2 regions of the Nonomuraea sp. NPDC004702 genome follow, and region 1 is predicted to be linked to the other one. Evidence: riboswitches for the same ligand, from Rfam matches in the RefSeq annotation. Region 1 holds a riboswitch; the other holds the start of a gene.
The links. Region 1 has a riboswitch for thiamine pyrophosphate ahead of ACWEJ6_RS25080 (purine-cytosine permease family protein). Riboswitches for the same ligand answer to the same signal wherever they lie in the genome.

Region 1 (5,459 bases):
GCTCGTCCGCAGGCCGGTGGTGGTGCCCCTGAGCGTCTCCGGCAGCCGGTACGTGCTGACCAGCCGCAGCCGCTCGCCCTCGATCAGCACGAACCCGCCCGCGTCCGCGCCCGTCAGCTCGGTGAGGCTGGCCGAGATGCGGTCGAGCACAGCCGGCAGCTCCAGCTCGGAGTTGATGTCCCCGACCACGTCGGTGAGCCGGCGCACCAGCCTGGCCCGGCGTTCCATGCGCAGCCCGGCGACCTCGTCGGCCCGCGCGGGATGGTGGGCCAGGACGTAGCCGACCACGGAGTTGCCCATGCGCAGGGCGTTGATGTCCACCCGCAGGTCGAGCGGCCTGCCGTCCTTGTGGACGCGCTTGGTGCGCAGCGACACCTGGCCCCCGGTGCGGACGCGCTCCAGCACCGCGTTGTGCTCGGCGGCCAGCTCGTCGGGGACGATCGGCGCCCGGCGACCCAGCATCTCGGCCGCCGTCCAGCCGAACAGGTGCTCGGCCGCCGCGTTCCAGACCAGCACGCTCTGGTCGCGGTCGAGCGCCACCACGGCGTTGGGGGACCCGGCGAGCACGGCGCGAGCGATCTCCTCGTCACTCCCGACCCATGCGTATCCCACACCTCCATAGTGCACGTGGCGTGGTGGGTCTGACGGGCGATCCGTCCGATACGCTGCGCTCACGAAGATTCCGGTGGCTGAAACGGGTGAGAGGCATGTCGAGCAGCGACCTCGATGCCCTGCTGAGAGTGACCTCCAGCACCTACAAGGGCGAGGGGCCCCCGGACGTCGCGTTCGGCACCTACGACGGCGCGGTGGGCAGGCTGGTGCTCGCGGTGACCGGCAAGGGCATCGCGGCCTGCAGTTTCGAGGCCGAGAACACCGTGTTCGAGCGGGTGGCCAAGGAGGTCGGCACGTTCATCGGGCCCGACGCCCGCCGCCTCGACCCGGTGCGCCGGGAGCTCGACGCGTACTTCTCCGGCCGGCTGCGCACCTTCGCCACGCCGGTCGACCTCGCGCTGGCCACGCCGTTCGCCCGTACCGTGCTGCAGAAGACCATGGCGGTGCCCTACGGCACGACCACGACGTACGAGGAGATCGGCGCGAGCATCGGACGGCCGCGCGCCCTTCGCGCGGTCGGCAACGCGATCGGCGCCAACCCGGTGTGCGTGATCGTGCCCTGTCATCGGGTGGTCCGTGAGGACGGCGAGCTCGGCGACTACGCCGGAGGCGTGGCCGCCAAGCAGCACCTGCTCAACGTCGAACGCCGGGTCTCAGCGGGCCGCTGAGCGACGCCGGCCGAGCACGCCGATGAGCAGCGTGACCAGGGCCGCGACCAGCGCGCCGCCGAGCGCGCCGTTCATCCACGGCTCCCGCGTGAAGCCGACGGCCTCGCGGGCGGAGGCCCAGAAGTCGTCCCAGCCGGCGACCGTGGGCGTCGAGGTGGTGAACCAGTAGGCGGCGAAGCCCAGCGCCCACGGCAGCAGCATCAGCCAGCGCGAGGGCGCGTCCTCGGCGGTGTTCCAGCGGGCCGCGCCGCCGAGCACGAAGTAGTCGACGGCCAGCACCGCGAACATCGGCACGAACACCGCGCCGATCACCCCGAGGAACGCGCCGTAGGAGGTGACGTCCACGACCAGGGCGATCGCGGTGGTGAGCACGCCGATCGCGGTCGAGACGACCCGCCGGTCCACCTTCGGCATCAGGTTCTGCAGCGAGACGGTGGTGGAGTAGACGTTGGCGAAGGACTGGTCGGTCTCGCGCAGCACCAGGATGCCGAAGAACAGCGCGCCCAGCGGCGCCGCGACGAACGGCTGGAACACGACCATGCCGTCGGCCTGGACCGCCTGGGCGCCCGCGATGGCCACCGCGTACACGCCGAGTGCCAGGCAGGCCACCTGGGCGACGGTGTAGCCGCCGACGACGCCGGTGAAGGCGGCCCGGCTGGAACGCGAGTGCCTGGCGAAGTCGGCGGCCATCGGCACCCACGACACCGACAGGGCGATGACGTAGTCGACGGCCGGGGCGAAGGCCGTCCACGACCCGCCCGTGTACGTCGGCGCCTCGCCCAGGAACGACACGGTGAACCAGATCAGCGACACGATCACGCCGGCGGTCACGTACCGGCGCAGCAGCCGGATCGACCCGAGCGGCCAGACGGCGAGCGCGGTGGTCAGCACCCCCGCCACCACCACCCACACCTGGTACGGGACGCTCCCGAAGATCGCGTTCGCGGCCTTGGCGATCACCCAGAGCTCGAAAGCCCCCCAGCCGAGCATCTGCACGATGTTCAGCACGGACGGGACGTACGACATCTTCGCCCCGAACAGCCCGCGCAGCAGCACCATCGCCGGCCGCCCGGTCTGCGTGCCGGGGATGGCCGACAGGCCGACCATGGCCGTGCCGATGAGGCTGCCGACCACGGCGGCCGTGAGCGCGGCCACGAGGCTGAGCGGCGCGTTGCCCAGGGGATCGATCAGGACGAGCGCGCCGGAGAAGCCGAGGAGGCTGACACCGAGGTTGGCCCAGAGCGCGCCCTGGTCGAGGACGCCGAGGGTCTTGGGGGGCGCGCCGTCAAGGGTCAGCGGAACTTCGTCGACGACATGCGTCATCGCACACTCCCTACGCCGGCATTACCCGGACAGGTTCAGGCGGTCGGCAGCGGCTGTGTTGCTGCCCTCTCAGCCCGGCACCCCGAGCTCCCGCGACTATGCAGTTGGCGCCCTCATCATGCCTCAATGGCGGCGGAATCGCCACAGTGGGGCATTCAGGCCACGAAAGGATCCTGCCCGGTCTCGCTGACCATCGGACGGCGCGCGAACTCCCACGACTGCATGCCGCCGCCCACGTTGACGGCGTCGCGCCCGAGCTGGTTGAGCCACGCCGTGACCTGCATCGACCGGCCGCCGACCCGGCACACCACGTAGACGGTGCGGTCGGCGGGCACCTCCTCGACCCGGCCCTGGATCTGCGACATGGGGATGTGCACGGCCTCGGGGGCGTGGCCGGCCAGCCACTCGTCCTGCTCGCGGACGTCGAGCAGGTAGGCGTCGTCGGGAACGGCGGTGACGTCGATCTCTGGAACGGTCATGTCTCCATCATCCCGCGCCCGGGACCCTACTTGAGCAGGCGCGACATCCGCCGGTCGGCCAGCGGCTTCCCGCCCGTCTGGCAGGTCGGGCAGTACTGGAGCGCGGAGTCGGCGAAGGACACCTCGCGGATCGTGTCGCCGCACACGTCGCACGGCTGGCCGGCCCGGTTGTGCACGCGCAGTCCGGACTTCTTCTCCGCCTTGAGGTCCTTGGCGGCCAGCCCGTGCGCCCGTTCGACGGCGTCGCGCAACGTCGTCACGATGGCCTCGTGCAGGTCGGCGATCTGCGCGTCGGTCAGCGTCGCGGCGATCTTGAACGGCGACATCCTCGCCGCGTGCAGCACCTCGTCGGAGTAGGCGTTGCCGATGCCCGCGATCACCTTCTGGTCGCGCAGCAGCCCCTTGATCTGGGTGCGGTTGCCGCCCACGATGCGCTTGAGCGCCTCGACGGTGAAGGCGTCGTCGAGCGGGTCGGGGCCCAGGGCGGCGACGCCGGGCACGTCCTCCGGCTTGTCGGTGACGTAGACGGCCAGCCGTTTCTGCGTGCCGGCCTCGGTCAGCTCGAAGCCGGGGGCCAGGCCGTCGTCGTCCGGCGCCAGCCGTACGCGTACGGCCAGCGGCCCCTTGCCCGGCCGCACCGGCCGGGCGCCGGTCAGGTCGTCGCGCCAGCGCAGCCAGCCGGCGCGGGCCAGGTGGATGATCAGGTGCAGGCCGTCGCAGTCGAGGTCGAGGAACTTGCCGTGCCTCGACACGTTCGTGACGGTGAGCCCGCCGAGCGCGGTGACCGGCGGGTCGAACGTCTTGAGCGCCTGGAAGCCGACGACGTCGACGCCGGCGATCGAACGGCCGACCGCCCGCTCGCGCAGGAAGTTGGTGAGCGACTCCACCTCGGGAAGTTCCGGCATGCCCCCAGGGTATGGCGCGCGCCGGGCCGGCACGCGACTACGGCACGTCCCAGAAGGCGAGCTCGTGTGCCATGCCCTCGGCGAACAGCGCCTCCGCCCGTACGGGGTCGGGGTCGGCCTCGTCGATCATCTGCCCGATCCGTACGGTCAGCGCCGCGAACGCGGGGTCGGCGTAGGTGTCCACCCAGGCCCGGTACCGCGGCTCGGCGGGCGGGTTCTCGGCGAGGATCTTCCCAAGACTCGAATATCCCCACATACACGGATAAAGCGCAGCCAACCCCTCCCCGTACGACCCCGCCGCCTCCAGCAGGAACGCCGTGTACGCCACACACGCCGGCCCCTTCACCGCGTTGTCCAGATCGGCCCCGAACTCCGCCGACAACGACCGATGCAGCCGCAGTTCGTCGTGGTACGTGGCGTACGCCAGATCCACCAGGTCGCCCAGATGCCCGTCCGGCGCCTGCCAGGCCAGCCTGGAGAACACCCGCACATAGTCGAGCAGGTACAGGTAGTCCTGCTCCAGCCAGGACCGGAAGACCGGCTCCGGCAGGTCGCCGCGCCCGATGCCGGCCACCGTGGGATGGTCCAGCTGCGCCTGGAGCAAGGGCCGGCCGATCGCGTGAAGTCTTTCCGAAATGCTCATGCCTGGGAGGTTAGTGTCGGGACATGACCGTGACGATCGCCGAAGAACTCCTCCTCCTCGCCCACGACGAGGAAGCAGGCAAGCAGCTCATCGGAGGCGTCCAGCTCGATCCCGCGCTCGGCGGCGCGATCCTCGCCGAGCTGGCCGCCGCGGGCCGCGTCGAGCTGGCCGACGACAAGGTGACGGTGACGGACCCCACCCCGCTGGGGGACGCCGAGCTCGACGCCGCCCTCGCCCGCATGGCCGAGGACGGCAAGGCCAGGAAGCCCGCGTGGTGGGTGCAGCGGCTGCAGTCGGACAAGCTGCGCAGGCGCCTGCTCACCAGGCTCGCCGAGGCGGGCGTACTGGCCGAGGAGCGCGGCCGGGTCCTGGGCGTCTTCCCGACCACGCGCTGGCCGGAGGCGGACCCCCAGGTGGAGGCCGACGTGCGCGAACGCGTCACGGCCGTCCTCGCCGGCGCCGACCCCGACGAGCGCACCGCCACGCTGATCGCGATCATGCACGCGGCGAAGCTCGACCGCAAAGCCTTCCCGGGCGCCGACCGCGAGCGCGTCAAGGAGATCGCCGAAGGCGAGTGGGCCGGCCAGGCGGTCGCCAAGACGATCACCGCCATCACCGCGGCCATCGCGGCCACCGCCTCCACCGCCGCGGTCGTCGCCGCCACCACGACCTGAGCCGGCCCTGACCGGGCCCGGCCGTTCCCGCGAGGCTCGCGCCTTTGCGGGAACGGGTCAACCGGCGTCCACGATCTCCTTCGGCACCGGCTTGTCGGCCTTCAGCGCGTCGAAGAGGGCCAGCGCCTTGAGCCGGTCCCACTTGACCGCCGCGC
Region 2 (5,459 bases), on a different contig from region 1:
CGGCCAGCGGCATCGACGGGGCGCCCGCGCCGCTCGGCCGCGGCGGCATCGACTGGTTGAACACGGCCGTCATGGCCGGCGGGGTGCTCAGCCTGGGCAGCATCCGGTGGGCGTCGACCGCCTCGACCAGCATCGCCGTGGCGTCGGCCGGGCGGTCGTGGGGCTCGCGGGCCGTGGCGTGCCCGACCAGCGTGTCGATCAGCGGCGGCACCTCGGGCACCAGCGACGACGGCGGCGGCACCGTGTCGTGCACGTGCCGGTAGGCCACCGACATCGGCGTCTCGCCGTCGTAGGGCTGCTGCCCGGTCACCAGCTCGAACAGCATGATGCCGGCGGCGTAGACGTCGCTGCGCACGTCGGCGCCGCCGGTGGTGACCTGCTCGGGCGACATGTAGCCGATCGTGCCGATCATCACGCCGGTACGGGTCTGGTTGGTCGCCTCGATCGCCCTGGCCAGCCCGAAGTCGACGACCTTGACCCGGCCGTCGTCGGTCATCAGCACGTTCTCGGGCTTCACGTCGCGGTGGACCATCCCGGCCTGGTGGGCCGCGCCCAGGGCGGCCAGCACCGGGATCATGATCTCCAGCGCCTCGCGGGCGGGCAGCCTGCCGCGCTCGCGCAGGATGTCGCGCAGCGTGCGGCCCGGCACGTACTCCATCGACAGGTAGACGACGTCGGTGTCGGTGCCCTGGTCGAAGACGTGCACCACGTTGGGGTGGGACAGGCTGGCCACCGACTTGGCCTCGCCGATGAACCTGCGGACGAAGGCCGGGTCCTCGGCGAGCGAGCGGTGCATGACCTTCAACGCGACAGTGCGATCCAGCCGGACGTCGAGCGCCAGGTAGACGGTCGCCATACCGCCCCGGGCGATCCGGCTCTCGATGCGGTAACGCCCATCGAGGAGCCGCCCGACCAGGGGGTCCGCAGTCGTCTTATCCACCACCCCCCTGAGTTTACGGGCGTTTTGCCACCGGCAGGGCCCACGCGCCCGAAACCGATGCGGAGACGTTCCCGCGAGAGCGGCCCCGACCGGCGGAAGGGCCGGCGCGAGCCGGTCCCTCCGGCGGTCTCGGAGGGGGATCTCCAGGGGATCACCAGGTCGTCTCCGGGGCCGTCTCCCGCGGGCGTCTCCGGGCCGTCTCCCGGGGTGTCTCCGGGCCGTCTCCCGGGGCTCCCGGGGCGTCTCTGGGGCGCCTTTAGGGGGTCGTCGGTGAGGACGCCTCGGCGTAGCGCCGGCGCGGGATCCGGCCCGCCTGCCGCGCCTGGCGTCCGGCCGTCACGGCCGCCCTCATCGCCGAGGCCATGAGCTCGGGCCGCTGCGCCCGGGTGACCGCCGTGGCCAGCAGCACCGCGTCGCAGCCCAGCTCCATGGCCAGGGCGGCGTCGCTGGCCGTGCCGATGCCGGCGTCGAGGATCACCGGCACCCCGGCGGACTCCACGATGAGCTCGATGTTGTGCGGGTTCCTGATCCCGAGCCCCGAGCCGATCGGCGCGCCCAAGGGCATCACCGCCGCGCAGCCGGCCTGCTCCAGCCGCCGCGCCAGCGCCGGGTCGTCGCCGATGTACGGCAGCACCACGAACCCGTCGGCCACCAGCCGCTCGGCCGCGTCGAACGTCTCGATCGGGTCGGGCAGCAGCGTGCGCTCGTCGGCGATGACCTCAAGCTTGACCCAGTTCGTCCCCAGGGCCTCGCGGGCCAGCCGGGCCGTCAGCACGGCCTCGCCCGCGGTGAAGCAGCCCGCGGTGTTCGGCAGCACCTTGATGTCGCGGCGGCGCAGCACGTCGAGGACCGAGCCGCGGGCGCCGGGGTCGAGCCGCCGCATGGCCACCGTGGTCAGCTCGGTGCCCGAGGCGACCAGGGCCTGGTCGAGCACCTCCAGGGAGGGCGCGCCGCCGGTGCCCATGATGAGCCGGGAGGCGAACTTCTCCCCGGCGATGATCAGCTCATCCACCCTGCACCGCCGTCAGCACCTCGACGCGGTCGCGGTCGCCGAGCGCCGTCGTCTCCCACGAGCTCCGCGTCACCACCTCGTCGTTCACGGCCACGGCCACGCCGGTGGTGGCGGTGGTCAGCGTCCGTACGGCCTGGGCCACGGTGGTGCCGTCGGCCACCTCGTGCGCGGCGCCGTTGATCGTCACAATCATGAAATATCCCGAAATCTCGCGGGCGAGCACAGCGCGGCCAGCTCGCCCTCCTCACCCGTCAGAATCCCCGCGCCCGTCGAAACCCCCGCCACCCGAGCCGCTGCCTGAGCCGCCGCTTGGGCCGCCGGCTGCGTGCCTGTCTGCACCGCCGCCGGGGCCCCGGCCTGTGTGCCTGTCTGGGCCGTTGCCGGGGCCGCCGCCGGGGACGCCGTCGTCGTGGACGGTGTCAGCACCGCCGACGCGACCAGGGCCGCCGTCAGGGGAGCCAGCAGCACCCCGCCCCGATGGTGGCCGGTCGCCAGCACCAGCCCCGGGACCTCGCCCGCCCCGATGATCGGCAGGTTGTCGGGGGTGCCCGGACGCAGCCCGGCGACCACGTCGGCGACCTCCAGCTCGGTGACGCCCGGCACCAGCTCCCTGGCGTCGCGCAGCAGCTCGTAGAGCCCGCCCGCGGTCACCCGCGTGTCGAACCCCAGCTCCTCCTGGGTCGCCCCGAGCACCAGCTCGCCGTCGCCCCTGGGGACGAGGTAGACGGGCGCGCCGTGCACCATCCCGCGTACGCACCGGCCGAGCAGCGGCTGCGGCGAGCGCAACCGCATGATCTGCCCCTTGACCGGCCGGACGGGCACGTCGGCCAGCTCCCCGCTCCACGCCCCGGCGGCCAGCACCACCCGCTCGGCCGCGATCTCCAGCACCGCCGGCTCAGGCTGACCGGGCACGGCCTCAAGCCGCACCCCCCTCACAGCACCTGCCACAGCACCTGTCACGGCTCCCGCCACAGGTCCTGCCGCACCGCCTGCCCCAGCACCGATCCCAGCGCCGGTCACAGAGCTGATCCCAGCACCGGTCAGAGCGCCGGTGCCAGAGCTGGTCCCAGCGCCGGTCGCGGCGCCTGGAGCGGCGTCGCCGTCGCGCAGCAGGCCGGTCACCCGCGCCCGCACGACGGGCACGCCCAGCCGGTCGAGCGCGGCCAGCAGCGCCGCCGTGACCCGGCGCGGATCGACCCAGGCGTCACCGGGGGCCAGCAGCCCGCCGCGCACCGAAGGGGCCAGCATGGGCTCCAGACGCCGGCACTCGCGCCCGGTCAGCCGCTCGACCCGCAGCCCCAGCTTGTCCATGAACGCCGCCAGGTCGTCGAGCGCCGCGAGGTCGTCGGCCCCGAAGGCGACGTCGAGCGTGCCGTCGGCGCGCAGGTCGAGCGCACGGCCAGCGGCCCCCTCCGGCCCGATCACCCCGAACGCGCCCCCGAACGCCTCCCCGGCCCTCGCCCCGGCCCCGCCACCGGAACCGCCGCTCGGGCCCGCGCCGAGACCTGGCCCGAGGCCCGCGTCGAAGCCTGCATCGAAACCCGCATCGAGGCCCACGCCGAGGTCCGCGTCGGCGGCCAGTTCGGCGGCGAAGGACGGCCATCGGCTCAGCGAGGCGGCCCCCAGCCGCAGCAAAGGCTCCTCGGTGTAGGCGACCTCGCTGACGGGCGCCAGCATCCCGGCCGCCGCGTAGGACGCCCCGCGCCCCGGAGCCGGATCGACCACCGTGACGGGCAGCCCCTCGCGGGCCAGCCGCCAGGCGATCGACAACCCGACGACCCCGCCGCCCACGATCACATTCATCCGCGCTCCCTTCGCCGGCATGATCCGGATCAGGTGTCTTGCGGTCGAAGGCCCGCTCAAGCCTTCCTCTCAGCCCGGTGACGGCCGGACTCCCGCGCGTCTTGCGCCTCCAGCCTACGGCCTCGGCGCGACGTGCCGGCACCGCCCCCGTTATGGTCATGAACGTGAACCATGTCGTAGTGGTGGGAGCGGGCCTGGCCGGGCTGCGCAGCGCGGAGGCGCTGCGCGGGCGCGGCTTCACCGGACGGATCACGCTGATCGGCCAGGAGCGCCATCGGCCCTACGACCGTCCGCCGTTGTCCAAGGCCGTGCTGTCCGGCGCGGCCGACTCCAGCTTCCTGGAGGCCGACCTCGACGCGCTGGAGGTCGACTTCTGGCCAGGCGTCACCGCCAAGGCCCTGCGCGAGGGCGTCGTGGAGACGACCGAGGGCGAGCTCGGCTACGACGGCCTCGTGATCGCCACCGGCACCGAGCCGATCACCGTGCCCGGCGACGGCCCCCAGCACGTCCTGCGCACCCTCGACGACGCCCACGAGCTGCGCGCCGGGCTCGTGGCCGGAGCCCATGTGGCGATCATCGGCGCCGGCTGGATCGGCGCCGAGGTCGCCACCGCCGCCCGCAAGGCCGGTTGCTCGGTGACCGTGATCGAGGCCGGCCCCGCCCCGCTGGCCAACGCCGTGGGCCCGGAGATCGGCGCCCGCACGCGACACTGGTACGACGGCATCGACCTGCGCCTGAACACCATGGTCGACGAGGTGGACGAGGGCGGCGTGCGGCTGGTGGGGGGCGAGTTCGTCCAGGCGCACGTGGTCGTCACGGGCATCGGCGTGCGCCCGGCCGTCGAGTGGCTGGCCGGCTCCGACATCGACCTGCACAACGGCGTCGTCACCGACGAGCACCTGCGCACGTCCATGCCGAACGTGGTCGCCGCCGGCGACTGCGCGGCCTGGTGGTCGCGCCGCTACGGCGTCCGGCTGCGCGTCGAGCACTGGGACACCGCGCTCGGCTCGCCCGAGGTCGCCGCCGCGACCCTGCTGGGGGAGGAGGCCGTCTACGACCCGGCCCCCTACTTCTGGTCCGAGCAGTTCGGCCACATGGTCCAGTACATCGGCCACCACCCCTCCGGCGACCGCCTGCTCTACCGGGGCGAGCCCGAGGGCAAGTGGTCGGCCGTGTGGCTGACGTCCGGCGACACCCTCGCCGCCGTGCTCGCCGTCGACCGGCCCCGGGACTACGTGCAGGGCCGTAGGATCATCGAAGGCGGGCATCGCCTCGACACAGAACGCCTGGTAGATCCAGAGGTCCCCCTACGGGATTGTGTTGTTTGAGCAAGGACGGCATGTGGTAGTTGTGGTTTCGTGACGCTTTCTGTTGCACAGATCGACCGGGAGACCGACCAGCTCGTCGACGAGTGGCTCACTCTCCCCGAAGTGGCCTCACGCCTCGACCTCTCGATCGGGCGGGCCAAGCAACTCCTCAAGGACCACAAGCTGCTCGGCGTGCGCCGTGGCGGCGGCGGGCCACAGGTTCCCGCGGTGTTCCTCGACGGGAAGGACGTGATGAAGGGCCTGCCCGGCACACTGACCGTGTTGCAGGACGCCGGCTACGACGACATCGAGTCGCTGCGCTGGCTCTTCACCCCAGACGAGTCCCTGCCGGGGTCGCCCATCGAGGCGATCAAGGCCGGCCGTCACACGGAGGTCA

Region 2: linked by a shared signal. The riboswitch ahead of ACWEJ6_RS17375 (FAD-dependent oxidoreductase) and the one ahead of ACWEJ6_RS25080 (purine-cytosine permease family protein) in region 1 are both predicted to bind thiamine pyrophosphate.

What each region holds. Positions count from the first base shown of each region.
Region 1 is NZ_JBSGCE010000020.1:110,284-115,742, reverse strand. It holds gene ACWEJ6_RS25090 (ATP-binding protein) at 1-612, opposite strand, end outside; gene ACWEJ6_RS25085 (methylated-DNA--[protein]-cysteine S-methyltransferase) at 708-1,280, shown strand; gene ACWEJ6_RS25080 (purine-cytosine permease family protein) at 1,266-2,603, opposite strand; TPP riboswitch at 2,594-2,707, opposite strand; gene ACWEJ6_RS25075 (rhodanese-like domain-containing protein) at 2,759-3,082, opposite strand; gene ACWEJ6_RS25070 (Fpg/Nei family DNA glycosylase) at 3,109-3,987, opposite strand; gene ACWEJ6_RS25065 (TenA family protein) at 4,025-4,630, opposite strand; gene ACWEJ6_RS25060 (GOLPH3/VPS74 family protein) at 4,654-5,304, shown strand; gene ACWEJ6_RS25055 (LCP family protein) at 5,362-5,459, opposite strand, start outside.
Region 2 is NZ_JBSGCE010000012.1:52,923-58,381, reverse strand. It holds gene pknB (Stk1 family PASTA domain-containing Ser/Thr kinase) at 1-940, opposite strand, end outside; gene ACWEJ6_RS17385 (thiazole synthase) at 1,197-1,952, opposite strand; gene thiS (sulfur carrier protein ThiS) at 1,945-2,145, opposite strand; gene ACWEJ6_RS17375 (FAD-dependent oxidoreductase) at 2,142-3,755, opposite strand; TPP riboswitch at 3,745-3,861, opposite strand; gene ACWEJ6_RS17370 (NAD(P)/FAD-dependent oxidoreductase) at 3,914-5,083, shown strand; gene ACWEJ6_RS17365 (Rv2175c family DNA-binding protein) at 5,114-5,459, shown strand, end outside.